3 regions of the Lysinibacillus pakistanensis genome follow, and region 1 is predicted to be linked to each of the others. Evidence: predicted binding sites of a transcription regulator. Region 1 holds the regulator's gene; each other region holds the start of a gene.

Region 1 (4,885 bases):
AATATTGCCTCCTATCGAGTAATGGAGAAAATCGGCATGAGACGTGAAGGATATTTTAAAAAATGTATCCCGAATGGTGATGAATGGTGGGATGAATACTATTATGCTGTTTTAGGTGAGGAGTGGGTATAGCAAATATTGCTGTTACAATCAAGCAAAGTGAATATTATAGTGACTTCTAACAATTTGCCAATAAAGATAATAGTGGAGTTGTACACAAATTTAATATACTAAATGCCTAGAAGTCTTTTGGGACCCCTTAAAGTTAGAGTTTTTATTATGCAGTTAATTGGCTGGCATACGTTCGGTATTTTACTGGACTCATGCCAGCCAGTTTTTGTTTAATTCGTTCATTGTTTCATTTCTCGAGATATTCATATCTTCTTCTATAGAATATTATCGTCAATTATTAGAGCTATTCACTGAACAATATGAGGGCAAAAATTTACCTATAAAAATGTATAAAAGTGAAATCATATGATTAATTAACAAATAAATAACTAATTTACCATTTATTTGTCTAACGCAATGTATTATTATATAACTAAGGTTTTGTACAATTCCTTAAAAAACAAAAGAAGCTAGGATTATATATGTCCTTAACAGACTCTCATTACGAGTAGATGAGAATGTAAGTTATTGGATTGATGTTTTCAGAAAAACAAGTTTTTTACCAAAAATGATACCATGGAATAAAAATACATGAAATTTTCTTCATTGGTGCGGAATATGAGGTGGATTTTATAAACATTAATAATTTCAATACATTTAATATTTTTACAAATAGTAAAATGAATAATGATGTAGTTACTGTTCCAATAAAGACCTCTTTATTTGCAACAGTATTTAATGATTTTTTGGAAAAAAAATCATTAGCAATAACTAATCCTAACGATTTGAAGTCTTCATTGGAATTACAGCTTTTGGAGGACAAAGTTAATCAAACAGGTGAGCTTGAAGACAAGTATTGCTCGCTATGTGGCTCTATGATTGAAGATGATGGGAGTTGTACATTATGTATTGTGCCAATATTTATAACTGGTAACAGCAACCAAACATTTCAAAACCAAAATGTTTCACAAGTAAATAATTCCTATGTCGAGTTTGGAAGTAGAGTACACCACTTTTTAGAAAGTAAAGAAACATCTATAAAATCACATGATACCAATTTAACATTTATGAAAAAAGCACCTATTTAGTTGAATGGGTGCTTTTTTGTGTCATTATGCGGTTCCAATCAATGTCTGTATAATTAACTATACAAAGCATTTCAAGAAAATCCATTTAAACCACCCGATAATGTGATAATTGAGAGCTTGTATTAATCATGCTCTTCTCTTTCATCAGTGGGATGACAAAACTCCCACTGACCTTCCACTATTCACCTATTACCTTTTCCTGATGCTCCCGATACCTTCGATGTACTGTTGCCTTGCTGACATCAAAGCCTAAGCCTCGAAGCGTCATGGCAATTTCCTCGAATGTAAAGCCTTTGTTTCGAAGCTTAATAATTTCCTCTATCGGGACTTCCTTTCGCTCCTGCCCATTCGGATTTCCACGATTCGATAAATTATTTTCAGGTCTATAACCCTTTTCCACAGCTCGACGCATACCACGCCGTATTTTAGCATTATGGATTCTACGCTGATATTCCTCTACGATCGCTAATATTTCTAGCAGCATCGTATCCATTTCATTTAATTGTACAGGTCCTGCATCCCGCATGGAGAAAACATCTGTTTCTGTTTTTTGCAATAAATGCAGCACAGCCATTCTGGCATTCCCACGTCCTAAGCGAGTTTCATCCTGCACAAATAATGCATGAATTTTCTCTTCTTTAATGAAATCAAGCATTTCGAGTAAGCCATCTCGCTCCACATCATAGCCACTATGCTGATCTAAAAAAATGCCCTTTATATTGTAGCCCTGCTCCTTGGCATAGCGCGTTAATTCTTCCTGCTGACGCTCGAGCGAGGAACTTTGTGTCTCTTTTTCTGTACTCACACGGCAATAGATTACAGCCGATTGTTGTTTATTTATCATGGTTCATTTCTCGCAATTTCAATAGAGTTTATGGGATTGGCTTGGTTTCCCACCACTGGAATGACTAATGATTTACCTGCAATAATTTGAACATCTGGTAATTCATTTTCTGTCTTTACTAATTTAATCCAGTCTTCCTTACTCATTTTACCACGGTATTGCTCTGCTAACGACCATAGGCTATCGCCATGCTCGACCTGTATTTCCTTGTAAGTCACCTCACCAGGATCTGTTATGTAAAGGTATCCTGTAAACAGTAAGCAAGCCCCTAATAAAATGGAGATATGCGGATTTTTCTTTAACCAATTCATCATTATAACCTCTTTTCTAGAATGTTTGTTCGGAATGTATGTTCTTATAATAGTGCGAACAAATGTTTTTGTCAAACACTTTTCGAACCTATGTTTGCATAAGTGTTCGCATTCTGCTATACTATCTAATAAGTAGAAATAAAAGAAAAAAGAGGTGAGCAATCATGAAAAAAGTTTCGAAAAGACAAGAAGACATTTTAGCCTTTATTAAAGAAGAAGTACGCGCAAAGGGGTATCCACCATCTGTACGTGAAATTGGCGAAGCAGTTGGACTTGCTTCAAGCTCAACAGTTCATGGACATTTAGCTCGTTTAGAACAAAAGGGCTTTATCCGCCGTGACCCAACAAAGCCACGTGCCATTGAAATATTGGAGCCAGAAGATTCGATCCAAAAGCAAAGTGTTATTCATGTCCCTCTTGTGGGTAAGGTAACAGCAGGTTCTCCAATTACAGCTATTGAAAATATCGAAGAGTATTTCCCGCTGCCAGATACTTATGGGACAAGTGAGGATCAATTATTTATGCTAGAGATTATGGGTGAATCCATGATTGAAGCTGGTATACTTGATGGAGATTTAGTTATCGTAAAGCAAAAATCAACGGCTGATAATGGGGATATTGTCGTGGCAATGACAGAAGAGGATGAAGCAACGGTTAAGCGTTTCTTTAAGGAAAAAAATCATTTCCGTTTACAGCCTGAAAACTCCACAATGGAGCCAATTATTGTCGATCAAGTTTCAATTTTAGGACAAGTTGTAGGCCTTTATCGTCGTGTGCACTAAAAAATATAAAATTTTTGGATGATTTTAAGAGGCTGATATGTTCCCCGATGAGCATATACCTCTTTTTCTTAATTTGAGACATAGAACAAAATACGATCTACATAGGGAGTGCATCTATTTGAAACAAAAAATTAAGCAAGCTGTACAAGAGGCTTATACGACAATGTATAGCTCCTTAAACGATGAACAAATTTATGCGGCTGTTTTAGTGACAGATGGTGATTGTGGTAGCCTTTATTTAACAATCGGAACAGAAAAATCACTAATTGAAATTGGTCAGAACTATGAGGACGACCCCGAAAACTATCGCTTTTTAAAGGATGAATATTTACATTATGATGAGACGGATATGCTCGAAAAGATTAGTCGTGAATTATTAGATACAATATTGCATATCGAAGACGAGGAATTTGTTAAACATAAAGAGATGCTTCATCAAGCAATGAGTGATACGATGTATGAATTGAAACAGGAGGGCATTATTAACGAAAGCATTTTTGTTTTTATTTCGGTGACTGATGATGACGAGGATGAAATATTGGAGCTAACGTCAGCAAAGCGCTGTAATCCAAATCACCCCCTACTCCCTGCATTTATCCGTAATTGGCAGTATTAAATACCTCTAAGAAGATGTCGAACAAAATTTTTCACCATCTTCCTTTATCAAAAAAAGAATCCACTTCACAATGGATTCTATGCCTCTAATTTGAATGTTAGGCTTGCCTTTATAAAAGCAGTAAATATTTTCTTTGACACTTCATCTCCTGCCATCGCCTGCTCTTCTGGGTGCCACTGTACCGCCAGACAAAACGGGTGATCTTCATGTACGACAGCTTCTACAATTCCATCACTGGATTTGGCAGCAACCTTTAATTTCTCAGCTAATACGTTGACAGCCTGATGATGAAAGGAATTTACAGCTATTTTCTCTTTCTCGGTGATTCTGTTTAGTAATGAATCAGGTGTAACCGTAACATAGTGGGTAGCAACACCCCGAGCTGCCTGCTGCATATGCTTTAATAATTTTTTACTATGATATTCGCTCTCCATATCCTGATAGACATTGCCTCCAAGGGCAACATTTAATATTTGAATGCCACGACATATACCAAAAATCGGCATATTACGAATAAATGCTGCCTCAATTAAAGCAAGCTCTACAGAATCTCTTTCAGGGTGTACCTTCCCTAATTTGGGTGTAGGCTCTGCATCAAAGAGAAATGGATGGACATCACAGCCTCCCGATAGCAATAATCCGTCCGTTAAAGACAAAGTTTGTGCAACATCCTCCTCTATACCAGGTGGAATAATGAGCGGAATGCCCCCAGCTTCGATAATACTATTGCTGTAGGCAGCATTTAATCTTGCTGACAAATCATCCTCCAAAAAGGCCGTTATGCCAATTACTGGCTTCACTTTATCCCCTCCATAATTTCAAGTTATCCCCTACCATAACCCAAGATACCAATTCATCAGGGCATCTCCATAAAAATAGACAACTATAGCCGCAATAGCAATGGATGGGCCAAATGGAATGGGTGTCTTTCTGTCCTGCTGTCTTGCCTTTAACACTATAATGCCAACAACCATTCCTATAACAGCGGCTATAAACAACGTTAAGAGTGTATTTAATGTGCCCAATACAAGCCCTAGTAAAAAGAATAATTTAATATCTCCCCCACCCATACCACCTTTTGACAGGACAGCTATACTATATAATATGCCAAAGCCAACAATTGCACCCAGCGC
Region 2 (4,885 bases), 1.3 Mb from region 1:
TTCCCTGGGACCTCTAATTACAGATTCTGTTGATGGTTCTGTAACCTCTCGATCTTTTGCACCTTTTGTACTTGTCACGATACCAATAGTACATCCATTTAATAAAATGACTGTATTGCCATTTAAAATTTCGGTATATAGTGCAGAGAAATGAGAAATATTATTTGCGTCACCGACTGTCAAACAAGATTCTCTTATATATTGATGAATAGCTTCTATATCTGTTTCTGAGCCATTTGCTTCAACCATATCGTGCATGAGCTTATCAATAACAGTATCCGAAATGGTTGTTTTATCAGATAAGCCATCCATATAAACAATTGCGATTGTATGCTTGTCAGCTTTTCCAATCAGTATTTCTCGGATAACCAAATCATTACTATTTCCAAGTGTGTTTCGAATCAGTTTGACATTGCTCGAAAGTGAACTATATAGGAGTTCATTGTTGGAATTTGGTTGGGAGGCATCTGTACTTTTTGAAACGGACATTTACTTTCCTCCTCCAAGTGTGCATTCACTACCAATAGAATGGACAAATTTCAGGATAGATAAACAAAGGTAGGAAATTATTCTATTTAATTGTTGGGGAAATGAAAAAGCCGTGTTCCCCTCGTAGAAACGAAAGGAAACACGGCTTTATTTACGATAGTCATATTTTAATTCATCGTTTGTAGCATCAATATCTACATGTAGGTTATGGTTATTAAAAAACCATACATCTTTTTCATCAATATAGTAGGTAACTCCATCAATCACTGTTTTAACACCAATCTCGATTGGTTCCTCACGAGTCATACCAAGAGAAAAGCCTTCATGAAATGGACTGGAACCTCCGTATCTTGCATAAAAACGAATGGTATCGCCTGTTTCTACTTCCATTTCTCGTTTAAACCAATGTAGGGCTTCATCTGTTAGTGCAATATTCATTAGAATGCTCCTCTCTTTGCTACAGCCATTTCACCTTTGGCTCGGTCCCATTTTTAATGCGGCCAATGTTTGCGCGGTGACGATAAATAATAAAGGTGAATAAACATGCGACTAAAATGCTTAACGCAAAATCACCTGTAACAAAATAATAAACGATTGAATAAATAAGTGCTACTAAAGCGGCAATCATGGATGTTAAACTTACAATCTTTGTGACTTTTAACATTACAATGAACGTAATAAAAAGTAAGACAAATAATGGCCATGTATATCCTAAGAGAACGCCAGCGGATGTCGCTACGGCCTTCCCTCCGCGGAAGCTTGCAAAAATAGGGAACATATGACCAATAACCGCTATAAGTCCAAGAATTAACGAGTGTATGGAGACTTCGGAAAATATCGGTAGTGCTACTAACAATACAGCCGCTGTCCCTTTTAAGACATCCATAATGGTTACGACAATTCCTGCTGTTTTTCCTAAGATACGGAAGGTATTCGTGGCACCCAGATTACCACTACCATGTTCACGAATGTCAGTTTTATAAAAAATTTTGCCTATCCATAATCCAGAAGGTATAGAGCCAATTAGATAAGCACATAAAATAATAAGTCCATTTACCATAGTTGGACTCCTTTCATTGGTAATTCATCACTTGGTACTAATAGTTTGTAACAAGTATTTTACACTTTTTCTTGATAATCTACAACGGCATGAAGGAGATTTCATGACGTTCCTTGAATTCAATACAAAAGATAACTATTTTTTCAAGGGTTTCGATATGTATAATGATTGAGGTTAGGCTATTTGACACGAGTATCCTAACATCAAGACAATCCTTTTCTAAAAATATAGGTAAAATGGCAATTTTGTCAATCATCCTTTCCTTTGGTAGAATAGAAGTCTATCTTAAATTTCATGGAAATGCTAGTATAAATCATCAGTCAGACAGAAGATACCCACTTAGTTGTTCATACATATCCACTCTTATTCAAGTGGCTATCAAATGCTTCTGCATGAAGAATTGAAAACCTTCACGAGCTATCTTTGTTTTAGCTGAAAGTTTATAATCGGTTATTAGTCATTCGATGTCTTATCTTGAAGCGGTAATGTTCTTGTATCGAAAGCTTAGCCTCAGATACAGACAACTTTTACCCTTAAGGGGCGTATGTAGCGGATGATTTTTTAAGAGGAGCTTGATTATGGAGAAATTTGGATGTCATTACGCTGTGGCATAATCGATTTATGCAACAAAAGCTTAGGTCCTTGCGTCAAGGGAATATAACAGCTTATGACAATGCGGATAATTACTTTTAAAAACGAAGAAGCTGTGAGGAATAAAAAATTTTATTGGGCCTGTCGCTAGCTATTGACAGGAAATGCTATTATTATTAGGAAGAGAAGATAAATAGAACATGCGTTTGTTTTTTGGAGGGGAATTTTTTGACGAATAAACAGTCACCAAGCGTCTATAATGATGACGCTATACAAGTATTAGAAGGATTAGAAGCGGTACGAAAGAGACCCGGCATGTATATCGGTTCTACAGATGGCCGTGGTCTTCATCACCTCGTGTATGAAATCGTGGATAATGCGGTGGATGAAGCATTGGCTGGCTTTGGTTCTCATATTATTGTCAAGATTCATAAAGATCAAAGTATTAGCGTGCGAGACTTCGGTCGTGGAATGCCTACTGGTATGCATAAGATGGGAAAGCCAACACCTGAAATTATTTTTACGGTTTTACATGCTGGTGGCAAATTTGGACAAGGCGGCTATAAAACAAGTGGCGGTTTACATGGCGTAGGTTCTTCTGTCGTTAATGCGTTATCAACATTTTTAGAGGTAACCATACATCGCGACGGTAAGAAATATTGCCAACGTTTTGAAAATGGTGGTCATCCAGTTACGACACTTGAAGAAATCGGCAGTACGAAACAGACAGGTACTCTAGTCCATTTTCTACCAGATGACAAGATTTTCTCTGTTACAAAGTTTAATTATGATACACTTGCAGAACGTTTACGTGAGTCAGCATTTTTATTGAAGGGCTTAAAAATTGAGTTAATTGATGAACGCGAGGAAGGCAAAGGTGATGTGTTCTTTTATGAGAACGGCATTGAAGCTTTCGTTGCGTATTTGAATGAGGAGAAAGACGTTCTTCATCCTGTCAAATATGTGGAAGGGATTCAGGATGATATTGAAGTAGAATTTGCATTCCAATATAACGATGGCTATTCAGAAACAATTCTGTCTTTTGTTAACAATGTTCGTACACGTGATGGCGGCACACATGAAACAGGCGCAAAAGCAGCATTAACACGTGTATTTAATGAATACGCAAGAAAGATAGGTCTGTTAAAAGATAAAGATAAAAACCTTGAAGGGACAGATATTCGTGAGGGTCTAGCAGCAATTGTGTCTGTACGTATTCCTGAACATTTACTACAATTTGAGGGTCAAACAAAAGGCAAGCTAGGAACGAGTGAGGCTCGTTCTGCCGTAGATAGTGTGGTCTCTGAGCAAATTTTATATGTACTAGAGGAAAATGCTGAGCTATCTGCATCCCTTGTGCGTAAAGCTATTCGTGCACAGCAAGTTCGTGAAGCGGCTCGTAAAGCACGTGAAGATGCACGAAATGGCAAAAAGAACAAAAAGGCCAGTACCATCCTTTCAGGAAAATTAACGCCCGCACAATCTCGCAATGCAGCGAAAAACGAGCTATATTTAGTCGAAGGAGATTCTGCTGGAGGCTCAGCAAAGCAAGGGCGTGATCGTACATTCCAAGCAATATTACCTTTGCGCGGTAAAGTCATTAATACGGAAAAAGCCAAGCTACAGGACATCATGAAAAATGAGGAAATTTCAACGATTATTCATGCTATTGGTGCAGGTGTTGGTACAGATTTCTCTGTTGAAGATTCAGCCTATGATAAAGTCGTTATTATGACCGATGCCGATACAGATGGTGCACATATTCAAGTGTTGCTATTAACGTTTTTCTACCGTTACATGCGTCCATTAATTGAAGCAGGCAAGGTCTTTATTGCCTTACCACCACTGTATAAAATTTCTAAGGGCACTGGTAAAAAAGAAGTGATTGAATATGCTTGGACTGAAAATGATTTACAGAATGCCATCAAAAAAGTTGGAAAGGGTTACATACTACAGCGCTATAAAGGTCTTGGTGAGATGAATGCAGACCAGCTGTGGGATACGACGATGAACCCAGAAACACGCACATTAATTCGTGTAACGATTGAGGATGGTGCACGTGCTGAACGACGTGTTACAACATTAATGGGCGATAAAGTTGAACCACGTCGTAAATGGATCGAAGCCAATGTAAACTTCGGTATGGAGGATGATTCAAATATTTTAGACAATGAATTCATCCAACAAGAGGAGGACCAAGCATGAGTAGTACGGAAAAGTTTCAAGATTTACCTTTAGAAGAAGTGATGGGTGACCGTTTTGGTCGCTATAGTAAATATATTATTCAAGACCGCGCGTTGCCTGATGCACGTGACGGTCTTAAGCCTGTGCAGCGTCGTATATTATATGCAATGTTTTCTGAGGGGAATACACATGATAAACCATTTCGAAAATCCGCTAAAACAGTCGGGAATGTAATTGGGAACTATCATCCTCATGGTGATAGCTCAGTTTATGAGGCTATGGTGCGCATGAGTCAAGATTGGAAAGCGCGTCATATGCTTATTGAAATGCATGGGAACAACGGGTCAGTAGATGGTGATCCGCCAGCAGCGATGCGTTATACGGAAGCAAGACTTTCAGCTATTGCTGCAGAGATGCTACGTGATATCGGCAAGAAAACCGTTGAATTCGTGCCAAACTTTGATGATCAGGATATGGAGCCAACCGTTTTACCAGCACGCTTCCCGAATTTACTAGTGAATGGCTCAACAGGTATTTCAGCCGGCTATGCAACTGATATTC
Region 3 (4,885 bases), 560 kb from region 1:
TAAGGAGTCGCTCCTGCCTCACGTAATGTTAGGTGACGTGAATAATTTTCGATTCCTGAGCAAAAGCCCATTTCACGCATCATTTCTAAATCATAGCGAGTGCGTTGCTCTAAACGCTGAGCCTCTAATAATTTATCCTCGGCACGTAAAAGCGCTAGTCGTTCTTCTAACTCTTTTTCAATATTTTCAATGGCTTTCCGCATTTTTTCTTCTCGTGTAACGAAGTGGGATGCTGGGAAAATAGCGACATGATCTCGATCTGATAAAATCTCCCCTGTTAACGCATCCACTTCACGAATACGATCGATTTCATCACCGAAAAACTCCACGCGAATACAATGCTCATCTCGGGATGCTGGGAATATTTCCACCACATCTCCACGTACTCGGAACGTTCCGCGAGTAAAGCTAACATCATTGCGTTCATATTGAACATCTACTAGCTTGCGTAGTAACTGATTGCGTTCAATTTCCATGCCTGTCCGAATCGAAACTACCATTTCACGATATTCCTCTGGAGAACCTAAACCATAAATACAGGATACAGAAGCAATAATAATAACATCATCACGCTCAAATAATGCAGATGTGGCAGAGTGACGTAATTTATCGATTTCATCATTGATACTTGAATCTTTTTCAATATAAGTATCAGTTTGTGGAACATAGGCCTCTGGCTGATAATAATCATAATAGCTGACAAAGTATTCTACAGCATTATTCGGGAAGAATTCTTTAAATTCACTATACAATTGACCTGCCAGTGTTTTATTGTGTGCCATAATCAGTGTCGGTTTTTTAATCTGCTGAATAACGTTAGAGATAGTAAACGTTTTTCCTGTTCCTGTTGCACCAAGTAATGTTTGATGACGTTTCCCCGCACGTACACCCTCCACTAATTCCGCGATTGCCTGTGGTTGATCCCCATTAGGCTGATATGGCGCTTGTAAATCAAATACTTGCACACACGCCCCCGTCCTTTCCTTCCAATTTGTACATTTATTTTAGCATAGCAGCACTAAAATTTCGAACATTTAACGAACGAATGTTTGTAAATTCTTTTCTCTTTCGATAAAATAACGATATTGTTATGAATCCTTCAAGTAAATTATGGAATACCTTTCTACTCTTATAATAGCCGCTTCATCAAGTTTTCAAGCCCTTTCAGCTAAACAGATTCCCCTCATACAATAACGAGTTAATTCTTTTACTAACCTATACGCAAAAAAATCCCGCCCTCCAATTTTCAGGAGGGCGGGCTCGTCATATTATTCACTTGCTGCTTGGCGTAATACTGTTAGTTCATGTGCGTATAGATGAAATGCCTTTTCATCTTTTTCATCGAGTGCTCTATCTATCAGAACCATGAGCTGCTCTTCACGATGCATACGCTGGATATGATTTAAAAATAAATCCAAATAAATCTCGTTCAATAATTTCTCTGCCTCATCAACTTTCTTTGACTGACCCACGGCTTTTAGAAAATCTGTATACGAATAATATTTATCCAACGATCTCACCTCGATCCTTTTCTAAATTATATGAAAATTGAATTTAAAATGCAATGCATAAGAACTGAAAATAACTTGGATTAGTCATTAATCTCTGTTCATTTGAAGCAAATTCTCTACATGTTTTCTTCATTTATCAATAGGTTTTACATTTTATCTATATTATCAATATTTGAGTTTATCCTCTACACTACAGCTATTAAGAGAAAAGGAGGAACACCATTTATGCAAACAAATTATGTCAATGGATATTTAATCTCTTTCAACACCTATTTACTGGAACCTATCCAGCATGGGGCAAAAATCTTCACAAGGGTTATTGATAAACATAATGAGCTTATCGTTACTCGTAAACCTATGCACATTCTACGAAAATCCTGTATCTCGCTTGGGACAACCTATGAGGCTGCAAAATATTCCGCTAAACGCTTTTTTGGCAATCAACATAAACTACCAATCGTAGTAGCCTTTGATTATGGTTTCCCATGTATCTTTTTACCAACTTATTCTCCGAACTCCATCCATAATATTTGGATTGGACTTCACGCCATTTCGAATATTATACCGAGTAAATTAGGCTGTATTATCACACTTAAAAACGATAAACAAATAGAATTACCTATTCAATATGCTTCTATCAGTAAACAATTTGTCAATGCATCCATGCTCTATAAGCATTACATGAATGAACGAAAGAGCATTAGTCATGATGCCCCATATCATCCGCCTTTCTGATTTAATTACAGCAGGTCTTTGGACACCGCTTGAAAAGAAACCAAAACTGCATTCACATAGAGGTAGGAGTCTTCTGTATCCTCCGCTACCGCTATGCTTTCAATACAAAAATATTTGATGAATGAAGATAAAAAAATTCCCTTCAGGTGCACAAAGTTTCTGTGCCCTTGAAGGGAATTGATTAGCCAATTTTCGAACGTAAGTATGCATTAATGAATGGATCTAAGTCGCCATCCATCACTGCTCCTACATTGCCTGTTTCTTCATTTGTACGATGATCCTTCACCATTGAATATGGATGGAATACATATGAACGAATTTGTGAGCCCCAGCCGATTTCTTTCTGCTCACCACGAATTTCATTTAGCTGTGCCTGTTGTTTATCTAGCTCTAATTGATATAATTTTCCTTTTAACATTGTCATCGCTTTTTCACGGTTTTTAATTTGTGAGCGCTCAGCCTGACATTGTACAATTGTACCAGTCGGGATGTGAGTAATACGGACAGCTGAGTCTGTTGTATTAATATGCTGACCACCTGCACCTGTTGCACGATACGTATCAATCTTTAAATCCTCTGTACGAATATCGATTTCAATATTGTCATCGAATTCAGGCATAACATCACAAGACACAAAAGATGTATGGCGACGACCTGAAGAATCGAATGGAGAGATTCGCACCAGACGATGGACTCCTTTTTCAGCCTGTAAATATCCATATGCATTATGCCCTTTAATGGACAATGTTACTGATTTAATACCTGCCTCATCACCTGGTAAATAATCCACTGTTTCAACTTTAAAGCCACGTTTTTCTGCCCAACGTGTGTACATGCGAAGAAGCATAGATCCCCAGTCCTGAGACTCTGTTCCTCCTGCCCCTGGATGAAGCTCCAAAATCGCATTATTTTGATCATAAGGGCCACTCAACAACAGCTGTAGCTCAAAATCACCTATTTTTTGCTGGAATTCTACTAGCTCTTTGCCTAGCTCTTCTTGCAAATCTTCATCTGGCTCTTCACGTAAAAGCTCTAGCGTCATATCTAAATTTTCATGTGTTTCTACTAAATCTTTATATTCATTGACAATTGCTTTTAAGCCATTTCCTTCATTAATGACAACTTGCGCAGCTTGTTGGTCATCCCAAAATCCTGGCTCAAGCATCATTTCATCTAATTCCTGAATACGTGCCTCTTTGTTTTCTAAGTCAAAGAGACCCCCTGAAATCCGCCAGTTTTTTGGCTGAAATGTCTAACGCGTTACGTACATCTGCTAATTCAATCATTGTTAAATCCTCCGAACATAATTAATGAGGCTATTTAAAATGTAATCAAAAGTGCCATTGCTCTAGCCCCGTATCTTATTATTATAACGTTTTTACGTCGGAAAACATACTTTTTTAGAATACGCTATGATGCCTATTCAAATTGAACTTCATTCTCACACAAAGGACTGAAGGTTGTCATGCGTTGAAAGGCTTTTACTGGATCATATGGAACATGTAAGTGCTTAGTACGATTCTCCAGTTTATATTTTAATAAAAAGGCTCTTTGAATTCGGTATTCAAATACATTCACACTAATGTCTACATCAAAAACATTACCATCCATAAAAAATACTTTTGTGTTCTTTTTATCTAATGCTTGATAATCCTCAATATGATGAACAGCAAACCACATACATTCTGGTCGCCGATATGACCTACTTGGAAACCAGACATTATTACTTTGCTCATGAACAATGATTGGATTCTTATTGAGCTTGCCAAGAATCATTTTGGAGCCATCAAAAGCTCCTCTTAAACTAGAGCCAAAATAACGTAAATTAAAGTCCATCAATTTTGTTGGTGGTAATTTCGATATAAATTGATTATCCCTTTCTATTACACGTGTACACAAGTTTCCAAAGGCATCATACACAGGCATATACAGCATCGTTTCACTTCTCATAATGTTCTCTTTATGCATCGATATTCCCCCTTATGAAATTTATGTTTATATTCAGCAGTAAAAAGGAATATACTAAATATATATTGGTATACCCCAATGTACATCCTCGAGGAGGTCCTCCAGACTGTTTACTCGAGGATTTTTGTATCCACACAACACCACCCCCTTTACTTCAAAGAAAGCTTGTTCAAACAAATCGTGACGAGGGAAACTTCCTCTGTTAATACCACTAGAACTTAATACACTCATTTAATAATCCAAACAGTTAATTTTACTTATAAAAAATAGAATAAGGAGATAAAAAGTGTTTTTTTGTTGAACTAAATCCCTATTGATTTACAGCTATTGTATACCCATATATTTCAATTGTCTATGAATTCTGACTTTTTTCTACTTATTTTCCTTCATTATCTATTTTTAAATATAGAAAAAGATCATTTTAACACGTGGCTAAAATGATCTTTTTTTAAGTGATTATTGAGCTGCACCATGGCAGTTTTTAAATTTCTTACCGCTTCCGCATGGACATAAATCATTACGTCCAATATTTTCTGCCTTACGAACTGGTTGCTTTTTAGGAGCTGAACCGCCTTCCTCTTTCGGATTAACAGCTTGACCTTTAGCAACTTCTTCACGCTCTAAATTATTGTGGATTTCTGCCTTCATCGCATATTTTGCTACATCTTCTC

Evidence for each region. Region 1 encodes LexA, which represses DNA repair genes until DNA is damaged. Its sites were predicted from a motif close to CGAACATATGTTCG; they were not measured.
Region 2: the regulator LexA is predicted to act here: its motif matches at 2,336-2,349, upstream of parE (DNA topoisomerase IV subunit B).
Region 3: the regulator LexA is predicted to act here: its motif matches at 1,039-1,052, upstream of uvrB (excinuclease ABC subunit UvrB).

Annotation. Positions count from the first base shown of each region.
Region 1 covers NZ_CP126101.1:1,402,099-1,406,983, reverse strand. The annotation lists gene QNH24_RS06580 (GNAT family N-acetyltransferase) at 1-132, shown strand, start outside; gene QNH24_RS06575 (hypothetical protein) at 735-1,199, shown strand; gene QNH24_RS06570 (YneB family resolvase-like protein) at 1,378-2,043, opposite strand; gene yneA (cell division suppressor protein YneA) at 2,040-2,357, opposite strand; gene lexA (transcriptional repressor LexA) at 2,519-3,136, shown strand; gene QNH24_RS06555 (DUF4303 domain-containing protein) at 3,255-3,752, shown strand; gene QNH24_RS06550 (gamma-glutamyl-gamma-aminobutyrate hydrolase family protein) at 3,830-4,552, opposite strand; gene QNH24_RS06545 (prepilin peptidase) at 4,583-4,885, opposite strand, start outside.
Region 2 covers NZ_CP126101.1:2,750,221-2,755,105, reverse strand. The annotation lists gene QNH24_RS13570 (spore germination protein) at 1-489, opposite strand, end outside; gene QNH24_RS13565 (HesB/YadR/YfhF family protein) at 637-927, opposite strand; gene plsY (glycerol-3-phosphate 1-O-acyltransferase PlsY) at 947-1,549, opposite strand; gene parE (DNA topoisomerase IV subunit B) at 2,369-4,345, shown strand; gene parC (DNA topoisomerase IV subunit A) at 4,342-4,885, shown strand, end outside.
Region 3 covers NZ_CP126101.1:839,932-844,816, reverse strand. The annotation lists gene uvrB (excinuclease ABC subunit UvrB) at 1-965, opposite strand, end outside; gene QNH24_RS03960 (IDEAL domain-containing protein) at 1,269-1,511, opposite strand; gene QNH24_RS03955 (competence protein ComK) at 1,737-2,246, shown strand; one part of gene prfB (peptide chain release factor 2) at 2,428-3,456, opposite strand; one part of gene prfB (peptide chain release factor 2) at 3,458-3,532, opposite strand; gene QNH24_RS03945 (competence protein ComK) at 3,666-4,214, opposite strand; gene secA (preprotein translocase subunit SecA) at 4,671-4,885, opposite strand, start outside.